Regions from separate parts of the Caballeronia sp. LZ028 genome, predicted to be linked through region 1. Evidence: riboswitches for the same ligand, from Rfam matches in the RefSeq annotation. Region 1 holds a riboswitch; the other holds the start of a gene.

What was found. Region 1 has a riboswitch for cobalamin ahead of cobG (precorrin-3B synthase). Riboswitches for the same ligand answer to the same signal wherever they lie in the genome.
Region 2: it holds a riboswitch for cobalamin, as region 1 does, so the genes downstream of both, QCE58_RS04425 (TonB-dependent receptor domain-containing protein) here and cobG (precorrin-3B synthase) in region 1, are expected to answer to the same signal.

The regions. Positions count from the first base shown of each region.
Region 1 covers NZ_JARUXN010000004.1:949,755-956,026, forward strand. The annotation lists gene QCE58_RS27150 (glycosyltransferase family 87 protein) at 1-45, shown strand, start outside; gene QCE58_RS27155 (DUF4186 domain-containing protein) at 52-459, opposite strand; gene cobM (precorrin-4 C(11)-methyltransferase) at 464-1,192, opposite strand; gene QCE58_RS27165 (cobalt-precorrin-6A reductase) at 1,189-1,920, opposite strand; gene QCE58_RS27170 (cobalt-precorrin-5B (C(1))-methyltransferase) at 1,917-3,014, opposite strand; gene cbiE (precorrin-6y C5,15-methyltransferase (decarboxylating) subunit CbiE) at 3,021-4,232, opposite strand; cobalamin riboswitch at 4,309-4,498, shown strand; gene cobG (precorrin-3B synthase) at 4,562-5,830, shown strand; gene QCE58_RS27185 (precorrin-8X methylmutase) at 5,823-6,272, shown strand, end outside.
Region 2 covers NZ_JARUXN010000001.1:936,570-942,841, forward strand. The annotation lists gene QCE58_RS04390 (LysR family transcriptional regulator) at 1-402, shown strand, start outside; gene lgt (prolipoprotein diacylglyceryl transferase) at 441-1,343, shown strand; gene QCE58_RS04400 (SIMPL domain-containing protein) at 1,396-2,124, opposite strand; gene QCE58_RS04405 (EVE domain-containing protein) at 2,194-2,652, opposite strand; RNA gene ssrS (6S RNA) at 2,732-2,913, opposite strand; gene QCE58_RS04415 (cell division protein ZapA) at 3,019-3,333, opposite strand; gene QCE58_RS04420 (ATPase) at 3,330-3,698, opposite strand; cobalamin riboswitch at 3,967-4,264, shown strand; gene QCE58_RS04425 (TonB-dependent receptor domain-containing protein) at 4,345-6,225, shown strand; gene QCE58_RS04430 (iron ABC transporter permease) at 6,222-6,272, shown strand, end outside.

The sequences.
Region 1 (6,272 bases):
CGGCGCGCGCGTCTCGAAGCCGCGGGCGCCGATCCGTCGCGTTAGAGCGCGTCAGAAAGGCAGTTCGCGCTGCGGATTGTCGGGCGCGGGCTGGTTCGACGCCGCCGGCAGCGGTTGCGCGCGCAGCCAGCGTTCGATGGCATCGACGACATGTTGGCGCTCGGCGTCGTCGAGCGCTTTTCCCGCCGCGATGCCGTGCCATTTCGCGAGACACGAGCGGCAGCACGTCGCCGTCGCGTGCTGCGCGATGAAGACAGGATGCCCGCGAAACGGTGTCTGCTTGCCGTCGTTCAGCGGCGCTTGCGGCGCAAGCCGCTTGCCGATCAGCTCATGCGCCTGCGCGACGACCGTGTCGACGCCCTTCTCCCTTAAAACTTTTCCCTCACGCACGCCGAGCGCGAAACGGCGTCGGAATGCCGATTTCGCGAGCGCATCGAAGACGGCGTCGAGGTCGCGCATCGCGTCATCGATCCTTCGCGTAGAGCGTGGACTCCGCGAAGCCGTCGGCGGCCAGCACGCGTCCGACGAGAATCATCGCCGTGCGTTCCATGCCCGCCTCGCGCACTTTCGGCGCGATGTTCGCGAGCGTCCCTTCGACGCGCGTTTCGTCCGGCCAGCTCGCGCGAAATACGACCGCGACGGGACAGTCCGCGCCGTAGTGCGGCACGAGCTCCGCGACGATGCGCTCGATATGCCGCACGCCCAGATGAATCGCGAGCGTCGCGCGATGACGCGCGAGATCGGCGAGGCTCTCGCCTTCGGGCATCGACGTCTTCGTCGCGTAGCGCGTGAAGATCACGGTCTGCGAGATGCCGGGCAGCGTCAGTTCGCGCTTTAGCGCCGCCGCCGATGCCGCCGTCGCCGTGACACCCGGCACCACTTCGTAGGGAATCGCGAGCGCGTCGAGCCGGCGAATCTGCTCGCCGATCGCGCCGTACAGCGACGGATCGCCCGAATGCACGCGCGCCACGTCGTGCCCGTTCGCGTGCGCTTCCTGCAGGAGCGCGACGATCGCGTCGAGATCGAGCTCGGCCGTGTCGATGCATTTCAGCGCGCGATGGCCGTCGAGGACTTGCGCCGGCACGAGCGAGCCGGCGTAGAGAATCACGGGACATGCGCGGATCAGCCGCTGCCCCTTTACTGTGATGAGTTCGGGATCGCCCGGTCCGGCGCCGATGAAATAAACGGTCATGGTCTGGTGAGCCAGTGTTGAAGCGCGTCGCGGGCGCTGGCGGCGTCGTCGAAAATACGGTCGGCGTCGGGAAGCGCGGGCCGCGTGAGCATGACGACGGCGATACCGCGCTCCCGCGCGACCGCGAGCTTCGCCTCGGTCGCCCGCCCGCCGCTGTTCTTGCTGACGACGACATCGATACGCGCCGCGTCGAACAAGGCGCGCTCGCCGGCGAGATCGAACGGACCGCGCGCATCGACAATGCTCGCGCGCGCGTTGCCCGGATGCGCGTCGAGACAGCGAATCGTCCAGTGCTGCGACGCGGGAATGTCGTGCAGATGCGCGAGCGCCTCGCGCCCGAGCGTGAAAAGCGGCCGATGAAACGGCGCGATGCATTCGACGATCTCGCGCCAGTCCGACGCCTCGCGCCAGTCGTCGCCCGCCTGCGGCTGCCATACGGGACGGCGCACCGCCCAGAGCGGCACGTCGGCGAGCGCGCAGGCATCGAACGCGTGGCGGCTCATCTGCGCGGCATAGGGATGCGTCGCATCGACGACGAGCGTGATGTGCTCGTCGCGCAGATATCGCACGAGCCCGTCGATGCCGCCGAAACCGCCGACGCGCACCGTGCACGCCAGATCGCCCGGCACGCGCCCGAGGCCCGCGAGACTGTAGACGTGCGTCGCAGGAAGCGCACGCGCGATCGCGAGCGCATCGCCGGTGCCGCCGAGCAGCAGCACGCGCGTCATGCCGCGCTCCCGACGATATTGCCCCGCCGGTCGATCGCGAAGGTCTCGACTTCGATGCCTGGCGGCAGCACGTCGAGCGCGACATCGCGCGCGCGTCGGCAGACGATATCGCCGAGCGCGATGCCTTCGGCGCGTGCGAGCTTGAGCGCTTCCTGACTCGTGTTGGCCGCGCGCATCGACGCCAGCAGTTCGGCGTTCGCGCCCGCATCGGCGGCCCAGACGGCGAGCAGCGGCAAGTCGATGCTCGAACTGCGGCTGTGCAGATCCATATGCCCCGCCGCGAGCTTGGACAGCTTGCCGAAGCCGCCGCACAGGCTCAGCTTGTCGACGCTCGCGCGGCGCAAATGCTTGAGCACCGCGCCCACGAAATCGCCCATTTCGATCAATGCGATGTCGGGCAGGCCGTAGCGCGCGCGCATCGCGTCCTCGCTCTGGTTGCCGGTGCACGCGGCGATATGCCGATACCCGTTCGCCCGCGCCACATCGATGCCCTGATGAATCGACGCGATGTACGCCGAGCACGAAAACGGTCTGACGATGCCGGTCGTGCCGAGTATCGACAATCCGCCGACGATGCCGAGGCGCGGATTCATCGTCTTCTGCGCGAGCGCTTCGCCGTTCTCCACGCCGATGGTCACGTCGAAACCGCCGCGATAGCCGACGCTTTTTGCGAGCGCGTCGAGATGCTCGGTCATCATCTTGCGCGGCATCGGATTGATCGCCGGTTCGCCGACGGCGAGCGCGAGGCCCGCGCGCGTCACCGTGCCGACGCCCGCGCCCGCATGAAAGCGCACGCCCGGTTCCTCCGACAGTCGCACGCGCGCGAACACGAGCGCACCGTGCGTGACGTCGGGATCGTCGCCCGCATCCTTGATGACGCCGGCTTCGGCGGCGGCGCTTTCATCGGGTAAACGGCGGCAGAACGAAAGCATCATCGTCACGCGCTGGCCCTTCGGCAGGACGATCTCCGCGCGCTCGCTCGTCTCACCGAGCAGCAAGAGGCGCGCGGCCGCGAGACTCGTCGCGGTCGCGCAGCTTCCTGTCGTGTAGCCGCTGCGCAGCGGCGCGGCTTTCTCCGGCGTCTCTTCACGCATGACGCATCACGGTTTGCTCGCGTGCAGGACGGTGATCGGCAGCGCCTGACGCCACGTGTCGAAGCTGCCGAGCGGTTCCGCCTGCGCGACGCCGATGCGCGTCAGCTCGCCGCCGTGGCGCGCGCGCCATTCGACGAGCGCCGCCTCGCTTTGCAGCGTCACCGCATTGGCGACGAGCCGCCCCCCCTGACGCAGACGCGCCCAGCACGCATCGAGCAGGCCCGGCACCGTCAATCCACCGCCGATGAACACCGCGTCCGGCGCGGGAAGGCCGTCGAGCGCGGCGGGCGCTTCGCCTCTGACGAGTTGCAGCGCGGGCACGCCGAGCGCATCGCGGTTGTATTCGATGAGACGCTGACGGCTCTCGTTCGCTTCGATCGCGATCGCCCGACACGCGCCATGCGCGCGCATCCATTCGATGCCGATCGAGCCGCAGCCCGCGCCGACGTCCCACAGCAGTTCGCCGGGCTGCGGCGCGAGGCGCGCGAGCGTCACGGCGCGCACGTCGCGCTTCGTCAACTGGCCGTCGTGGCGGTAGGCGTCGTCGGCGAGACCGGGCGTGAGCGGCGGCCCGGCGTGGCCGGCGTGCGTCCGGCACTCGATCGCGATGAGATTGAGCGCGGCAACGACGGGCTCGCGCCAGTCGTCGGCACGCTCGTCGATGCGGCGTTCGTCGCTGCCGCCGAGATGCTCGAAGACGGTCATGCGGCTCGCGCCGAAACCATGCGCGGTGAGAAGCGTGGCGACGGCGGCGGGCGTCGTGCCGTCCGCGCTCAGCACGATGAGGCGCACGCCGCGATGCAGATTCGCGAGCAGCGACGCCGCCGGCCGCCCGACGAGCGATATGCAGACGGCGTCTTGGAGCGCCCAGCACAGGCGCGCCGCCGCGAGCGACAGCGACGACGGCGCGGGAATGACGCGCATTTCGCCGTTGGCGACTTCGCGCGCGAGCGTCGCGCCGACGCCGAAGCACATCGGATCGCCGCTCGCGAGCACGCAGATGCGCGTCTTGCCGTCGCCGCGGTCGGCGAGCACGGCATCGAGCGAGAAGGGTTTCGGCCACGGCATGCGGCGCGCGGCGATGCGATCCGGCAGCAACGCGAGATGACGTTCGCCGCCGTGAATCGACTGGGCGTCGAGAAGCGCGCGACGCGCGGCGCGGGAAAGTCCGTGCCAGCCGTCTTCGCCGATGCCCACCACGGTCAGCCAGTTCGACATGCGCGGTCTCCTTGCTGCGATTCCGATCGCGTTCCCGGATACATGCCGGAAGCGCTCGGAGGGTCGATAAAAGCGGGCATAATACAGGTCCGTCGGCGCCCGGGGTCGTGAGACCGAGGGCTTAAAAGGGAACACAGCAAAACTGTGGCTGCCCCCGCAATTGTACGCAGCGAGTCCGCGCTCCACTGCCACTGGTTTTTACCGGGAAGGCCGGCGCGAATGTCGACCTGCCAGCCAAGAGACCTGCCGACCCAACGCATTCGCGCGACGCCGACCGGGCGGGGTGTACCGGTTCGCTCATCACGCGCGAAGCCCAACGGGTCACGCTTTTGAATTCTTTCGACCGCTCATCGCTCAACGCAACGCCGCGTGCTTCCGCATGCCCGGGCCTGATGCGCATCGTGCCCGCGCGCGATGGCGGCCTTGCGCGTCTGCGTCTCGCGGGCGGCGTGTTGGGCACGCGGGCGGCGCGGGCCGTCGCGCGCGCGGCTCGCGAGTGCGGCTCGGGCGTGATCGAAGTGACCAATCGCGCGAATCTGCAACTGCGCGGCATTCGCGACGATGCCCACGCCGCGCTCGTCGACATCGCCCTCGACGCGGGCCTCGGCCCGTCGACGGCGGGCGCAGACGACATCCGCAACGTAATGCTGAGCCCGCTCGCGGACGACGGCACGCGCGCGCTCGCCGCGCGGATCGTCGATGCGATGCAGGCCGATGCGTCGCTGCATGCGCTGTCGCCGAAATTCGCGCTCCAGCTCGACGCCGGCGAGCGCCTCGCGATGCTCGATCATCCGCACGATGTTTGGCTTTCCGCCATCGACGATGGCGGGCGCTTCGCATTCGGCCTCGCCGGAACGATGCGCGATCCGGCGCTCGGCGCGATCTCGCGCGACGATCTCGTGATGTTCGTCCTGAACGTGTTGCGCAGCTTTCTCGCGCTGGCGACGCCTGAAGAACATCGCATGCGCGATCTGCTTGCGCGTATCGCCGTTGCGCGCTTTCTCGACGCCTTGCGTTTCGACGCCGATATCGCGACATGGACACGCGCACCCGCCGATGCATCGCTGCGTCTCGGCGCGCACGAGGAGCCGCATCGCGCGACGTGGTACGCGGGTGCGCAAACGCCGCTGGGCCGTCTCGATGCGACGACGCTCGAAGCGCTCGCCAATCTCGCCGACGCACACGGCGCAAGCCGCCTGACGATGACGCCGTGGCAAAGCGTGCTGATTCCCGGCCTCGCGGCGCATTCAGCGCATGATGTGCTGCAAGGGCTGCACGCGCTCGGCCTCGCAACGGGCGCGCACGAACCGCTCGCGCGCCTCATCGCGTGCGCGGGTTCGGAAGGCTGCGCAAAGAGCCGTGCCGATACCAAAGCCGATGCTCACCGGCTCGCCGCGCTCCTGCCTTCGGATGACGAGACGCAGGTGCATCTGAGCGGCTGCGAGCGTTCGTGCGCGGCGGCGCATCCGGTTCCGGTCACGCTCTACGCAGTCGCGCCCGGACGATACGACTTACATCGCGACGCACGAGCCGTCGCGCGCAATCTGACCATCGAAGAGGCGGCCGAACGGCTCGCCCGGAGCCATGCCGATGCTTGACTACATCCGCGACGGCGCGGAGATTTATCGTCAGTCCTTTGCGACGATCCGCGCCGAAGCCGACCTCGCCGCCATTCCCGCCGATCTGGAGAAGCTCGCCGTGCGACTGATCCATGCGTGCGGCATGGTGGATATCGTGAGCGATCTGCGCTTCTCGCCCGGCGCGGGCAGCATCGGAAGAAAGGCGCTTGCAGCAGGCGCGCCGATCCTGTGCGATGCGCGCATGGTCGCCGAGGGCATCACGCGCGCGCGCTTGCCCGCCGACAACCGCGTGATCTGCACCTTGAGCGATCCCTCGATTCCCGAGCGCGCCCGCGCGATGCGCAACACGCGCTCGGCCGCCGCGCTCGAACTATGGCGTGCGCAACTCGAAGGCGCGATCGTCGCGATAGGCAACGCGCCGACCGCGCTCTTCCATCTGCTCGACATGATCGATGCCGGC
Region 2 (6,272 bases), on a different contig from region 1:
TCCGAGAAGCAGGCGCAAGAGCTGAACTCGGGCGAAGGCGAACCCGTCGACCTGCACGATCTCGCCGCCGCGCCGCTCGTCGTCTTTCCGAGGCGTCTCGCGCCCGGCTTGCACGACATCATCATGGGCTGCTATGGCGCGGCCGGGCTCACGCCGCGTATCGGGCAGGAGGCGATCCAGATGCAGACCATCGTGAGCCTCGTGTCCGCCGGCATGGGCGTCGCGCTCGTGCCGCAATCGCTGCGTCATCTAAGGCGCACGGGCGTCGTGTATCGTCCGCTGCTCGATCCCGGTCCTTTCGTGGAAACGGGGCTGGTATGGCGGATCGCGGAAGTGAGTCCGGTGCTCGCCGGGTTCATCGAAATCGTCCGTTCGAGGGCCGAAAGCGCCGGTTCTGTATGATTCGCCCCTGTAGCCCGCTTAAAGATTCCCACATCAGAATGCTCATACATCCCAATTTCGATCCCATCGCGATTCATCTCGGACCGCTCGCCGTGCGCTGGTACGGCCTCATGTACCTGGTGGCGTTCGTGTCGGCCATCGTCATCGGCCGGTTGCGGCTGCGGCTGCCTTATGTCGCCGCGCAAGGCTGGACCGTGAAGGACATCGACGACATGCTGTTCTACGGCGTGCTCGGCACGATTCTGGGCGGGCGCATCGGCTACGTGCTGTTTTACAAGGCCAGTTATTACGCCGCGCATCCGCTCGATATCTTCAAGGTATGGGAAGGCGGGATGTCGTTTCACGGCGGCTTTCTCGGCGTGACGCTCGCGATGGTGCTGTTCGCGTATCACCGCAAGCGCACGTGGCTGCAGGTGACGGATTTCGTCGCGCCGATGGTGCCGCTCGGTCTCGCGGCGGGGCGACTCGGCAATTTCATCAACGGCGAGCTGTGGGGCCGCGTGACGGACCCGAACGCGCCGTGGGCGATGCTCTTCCAGAACTCGACGAACGACGACGCCGTGTGGCTCTCGAAGAATCCGCAGCTCGACGCGCAGTATCACCTCACGGAAATTTTTCAGCGTTACCACATGCTGCCGCGTCATCCGTCGCAGTTGTACGAAATCGCGCTGGAAGGGCTCGTGTTGTTTATCGTGATCTGGACGTTCTCGCGCAAGCAGCGTCCGGTCGGCGCGATTTCGGCGCTGTTCCTGATCGGTTATGGACTCGCGCGCTTCACCGTGGAATTCGCGCGTGAGCCGGACGATTATCTCGGCTTGCTCGCGCTCAATCTCTCGATGGGCCAATGGCTTTCGCTGCCGATGATCGTCGCCGGCGTGGTAATGATGGTGTGGGCCTACAAGCGCAATCTGCGCCTGCCGCCCGAATCCGCAAAGGCTTGAGGAAAGAGCGGGGCGGTCGAACGCCGCCCCGCGTGAACACCGTGAACGGCGTTTAGCGTCCCATTTGTACGGAGCCGGAAACGTCGACTGTCACCGTGGTCGTGCCGGCTTCCATCGCGATCGGGGCCATCTTCGCATCGGCGCTCATCGCGCGCGATTGCATCATCATGACGGGACGCGGCTGCGCGCCGCTCCGTCCGACATTCACTTCCCGAATCGTGAAATTGCTGTAGCCGAAGCCTTGCGCGGCGCTTTGCGCCTGCTTGCGGAACGAATCGATGGCTTGCGAGACGAGCTTTTGCTCGGCCGCGCGCTGCGCTTCGGGCGACAGCGAGAACGCGACGCTACCCACTTGCATCGACGAACTCATCTTGCCCGCGAGCTTCGATGCCGCCGCGAAGTCATGCGATTCGAGCACGACTTCGGTGCGCCCGCGCCACACGGAAATCTTGCCGTCGCGATCCGTCGACGGATAGACGGTGAACGAGCCGCTCTTCGCGGTCACGCCGTCGACACCTTTGGCTTCGCGTAACGCGGCCTCGGCGCGCTGATTGAGCGTGCTGGTGAGCGACGACGGATCGGCCGCTTCCTGTTCGTAGAAGAGCGTGATGTTGACGACATCCTGCGGCACTTGCGCGCTCGCTTGTGCGGAGAGCGAGAGCACGCCCGAGGGCTGTGGCTGCGTTATCACCGTCTGCGCAGCGGCGGTTTGAGACAACGTAATCGCGGCACCGGACATCGCGAGCAGGGCGAAGGCGGCGGCGGTTTTCTTATTGAGCATCGAAGGACTCCGTGACATCGCGTACGTGCGACGGGATTTAGTCGCAGTCGTGAAGTCGTAAGTTCCTTGTTAGACGAGGTGCTCGGTAATAAATCGCCATTGCGCTTCGGTCACGGGCGTGATCGAGAGCCGGTTGCCGCGCGCGAGCACTTGCATGTCGGCAAGCTCTGGATGTTCGCGCAACGCGGCGAGCGATATGAGCGGCGTCTTCTTCACGAACTTCACGTCGACGAGCATCCAGCGCGGCGTTTCCTGCGTCGATTTCGGATCGTAGTAATCGCTCTTCGGATCGAATTGCGTGGGATCCGGATATGCCGTCGAGCACACTTTCGCGATGCCCGCGATGCCCGGCTCCGGGCAGCTCGAATGATAGAAGAGCACGCCGTCGCCGATCTGCATCTGATCGCGCATGAAGTTGCGCGCCTGATAGTTGCGTACGCCCGTCCACGGCAAGGTTTTTTTCGGCGCGTGCGCGAGATGATCGATGCTCGCTTCGTCCGGTTCGGACTTCATCAGCCAGTAGCGCATGGTCGTGTGCATGAATCGAAGAGCGAACGGCAGGGACAAACGAAAACGGCATCGGAAAAACCGATGCCGTTTCTTGAATGAGGTCCCCGCCACAGCCGCTAGGCCGGCATCCTGAACCTGGGTTCAAGATTGGTCGCGGTAAGCAACACTTCGGGTACATCGGACTAGCGACGCGCGCGCCCGTGCTGCAAGGTTCCGCAACCGTGCCAATGTAGCATTGGTTCAAGGAATATATGACCTTGGCGTACCAGGCAGGGAAACGTCACTCTACACCAATCGTTTGCCTTCTGCAGCCTCTTCAACCTACTTCGGCAGTTTCTTTTTTCGATTGACATTGCGCGCTGATTGACTCGACGCGCATCTGCCTTATTGCGCTTCGTGTTGCGCAATGACCGCGCCCAATTGCTCGTTCATCGAGTGCATCGTGCGGCGGATTTCTTCGGCGGGGAAGGCCTCGCCGTGACGCACGCTGTCCTGCAGCTTAAGCAATTCCGACGCCAGCGAAAGCGCCGCCATCACCGCGATGCGATCCGTGCCGCGCACGCTGCTTGCATTGCGCACTTTGTTCATTTCGGCGTCGACGCGCGCGACGGCTTCACGCAATGCGCCTTCGGTTTCCGGCGAGCACGCGAGACGATACGGCTGCCCGAGAATGGATACTTCGATCTGCGTGGTCGTCATGCCTTCTCTCCCTGATGATGCTCGCCGTGCAATTCCGTTTCATGTGCTTCCTGGGAATCGGTTTCGAGGAGATCGAGTTGATTGTCGGACTCGGCATGTTGCGCGGACTTGCCGCGCGGCAGCTTTTCGAGAATCGCGTTCAGGCGGATTTGCGCGTCGTCGATTTTCGCGGACAGCGAATCGCGTTCGGACTGCAGCGTATCGCGCTCTTCGCGCACTTGCGCGAGCTCGGCCTGCACGTTCGCATAGTCGGCGCGCAGCTGTTCGAGTTGTTCCTGCAGCGCTTGATGCGCCTGCTTGTGGCGCTCGCTGATCTGGATCAGCCGGCCGATGTTTCCTGACAGTGATTCGAGTTCGTTGAGCATGTGCTGCGTCCTCTAAAGACCTCGCATTTTAGCGCGGTTCAACGGAGCTTCCGATAAATGTCTCGTTTCGAGACGTAACAACACGCGATCTAGCGCTTAATCCTTCGAATCAAGCGCATGTCGCGATGCATTCGTGTGCAGAAAACGCGAGCGCCCCGCAACGCTCGTGATGACAGGCCGGCCGCTTCTCTTTCGCTTCTCGTTCGATTCGTCATGCGCCGCGCCAGTCTGCCCGCGCGGTTTTCTTGACGGCCCCGAACCGCGCTCCTACACTTGCCGCACTTTTGGTGCTCGCATCCGCGGATCTCGTGGATGCAGTCAAACGGGAAACAGGGAGCGAAGTCGCCGCAATCGACGACGAGCCAACCTGTGCTGCCCCCGCAACGGTAAGCGACCGCAACGCAAGTTGCAAGTCGTCTCATGCGCGTTTTTGCCGCGCGAGCGTGTCGAAATTCGTCGCACGCGCGCGACTGCAAGAAACGTGTCGATGCCACTGCGCGCCATGCGCGGGAAGGCGAGACGATTGATCGCCAGCCCGGATACCGGCCGGAGTCCGACGCATCGGCGCGCATGGCGCGGTGCGTTCGTCGCGCATCGTCCTCGCGGGGAGCGGGGTCGCGCTCACGCGAAACGGAACACTTCACACATGGTATTGCCACTGGCCGCGCTCAGAAGCGGTCTCTCCCGTCATGGCGCGCTCGTTGCGGCCATCGGCGCCTTGCCGTTCGCCGGCGCTGCACAGGCGGCCCAGACGGAAGACAGCACGCAAACGCTTGCGCCCGTCGTCGTCACATCGACGCGCGCGCCGCAGCCGCTTGCCGAATCGATTCCGCAGACATCGCTTTTTGACGAGCAGGACATCGCCGATGCAAACGCAAGCGACGCGCTCGGACTCGTCGCGCTCGCGCCCGGCGTGCAGATCACGCGCAACGGCGGACCGGGCTCGAACTCGGGGCTTTTCATACGCGGTGCGGCGTCGTCGCAATCGCTCGTGCTGATCGACGGCGTGCGCGTCGAATCGGCGTCGCTCGGCGCGGCACAGCTATCGCAATTGATGCTCGACCAGATCGGGCGCGTCGAGGTCGTGAACGGCAACGTGTCGGCGCTCTATGGATCGAATGCGATTGGCGGCGTCGTGCAGATCTTCACGAAGGAAGGCGAGGCGCATCCGCCGCGCTTCAACTTCGAGGCCGAGTACGGCAGCTATCACACGCAGCGGCAATCGGCGGGCGTGAGCGGCGCGCTCGACAAGGACGGCCGCACGACCTTCAGCGTGAACGTCTCGCGCGAGAAAACCGACGGCTTCTCGTCGATCGATCCGGGAATCGCGCCCGGCGCCAATCCGAACGCGAACGGCTATCTGAACGAGAGCGTCGCGGCGACGCTGCGTCACGAGTTCAGCGACAAGTGGGACGTGGGCGTGCGCTTCCTGCAATCGAACGGCATCAACAGTTTCGACGATGCCTATGGCCAGCCGACCGATATCAACGAAACGCACGATCGCGTGCGCTCGGCGTCGGTGTTCGCGAACGGCCGCGTCACGGATAACTGGACGACGCACTTCACGATCGCGCAGGGGCAGGACCGCGCGAACATCGAGCAGAACGGCGTCTATACGAGCCGTTTCGATTCGGAGAACCGGCAATATACGTGGCAGAACGACGTGCGGATCAGCGACGCGCACAAGCTGCTCTTCGGCTACGAGCATCTCGATCAGACGCTCGATTCCGATCAGTTCAGCGCGCCCGACCGTCATGTGAATTCGATGTTCGCGGGTTACGTGGGGCACATCGGCGCGAACGAGTTGCAGGCGAATCTGCGCCGCGATCAGTATTCCGATTTCGGCGGCGCGAACAGCTACTATCTGGGCTACGCGTATAACTTCGACGCGCACTGGAAGGCGAGCGCGAGCTATTCGGCCTCGTTTCGCGCGCCGAGCTTCGACGATCTCTACTATCCGCTGAGCGGCAATCCGTCGATTCAGCCGGAGCGGAGTCATTCGGTCGAGGCGGCGTTGCAGTACGCATCGAATGCGCTCGGCGTGGTGCGCGTGACGCTTTTTCAGACGCGCTATTCGAATTTGATCGATTACGTGTCCGACGGCGGCTTCTACTATGTCGCGCAGAACGTCGGGCGCGCGAAGGTGCAGGGCATCGAGGGATCGTGGGCGGGGCACGTCGGCGCAACGGATGTGCGCACGGGCGTCACGTTCCAGAATCCCGTCGACGAAACGAATCACGAGGATTTGACGCGGCGCGCGCGGCATTTCGCGACGCTGACGGCGCATCGCACGATCGGGCCGTGGCGCGTCGGTGGCGAATGGATCGTGAGCGGTCAACGCAGCGATTACGATTCGACGCTCGCGGGCTACGGCATCGTGAATCTGTCGGCGCGCTACGACATCTCGAAGTCGTGGTACGTCACGGCGCGCATCGACAACCTGTTCGACAAGGACTATGAACTTGCCTACTCGTACAACACGCCACGACGCGGCGCGTACATCACGTTGGGCTGGCATCCGTCGTGAGCCGCGTGGCTGAACGTCCGCGCGCGATGGACGCGAGCCGCGCCACC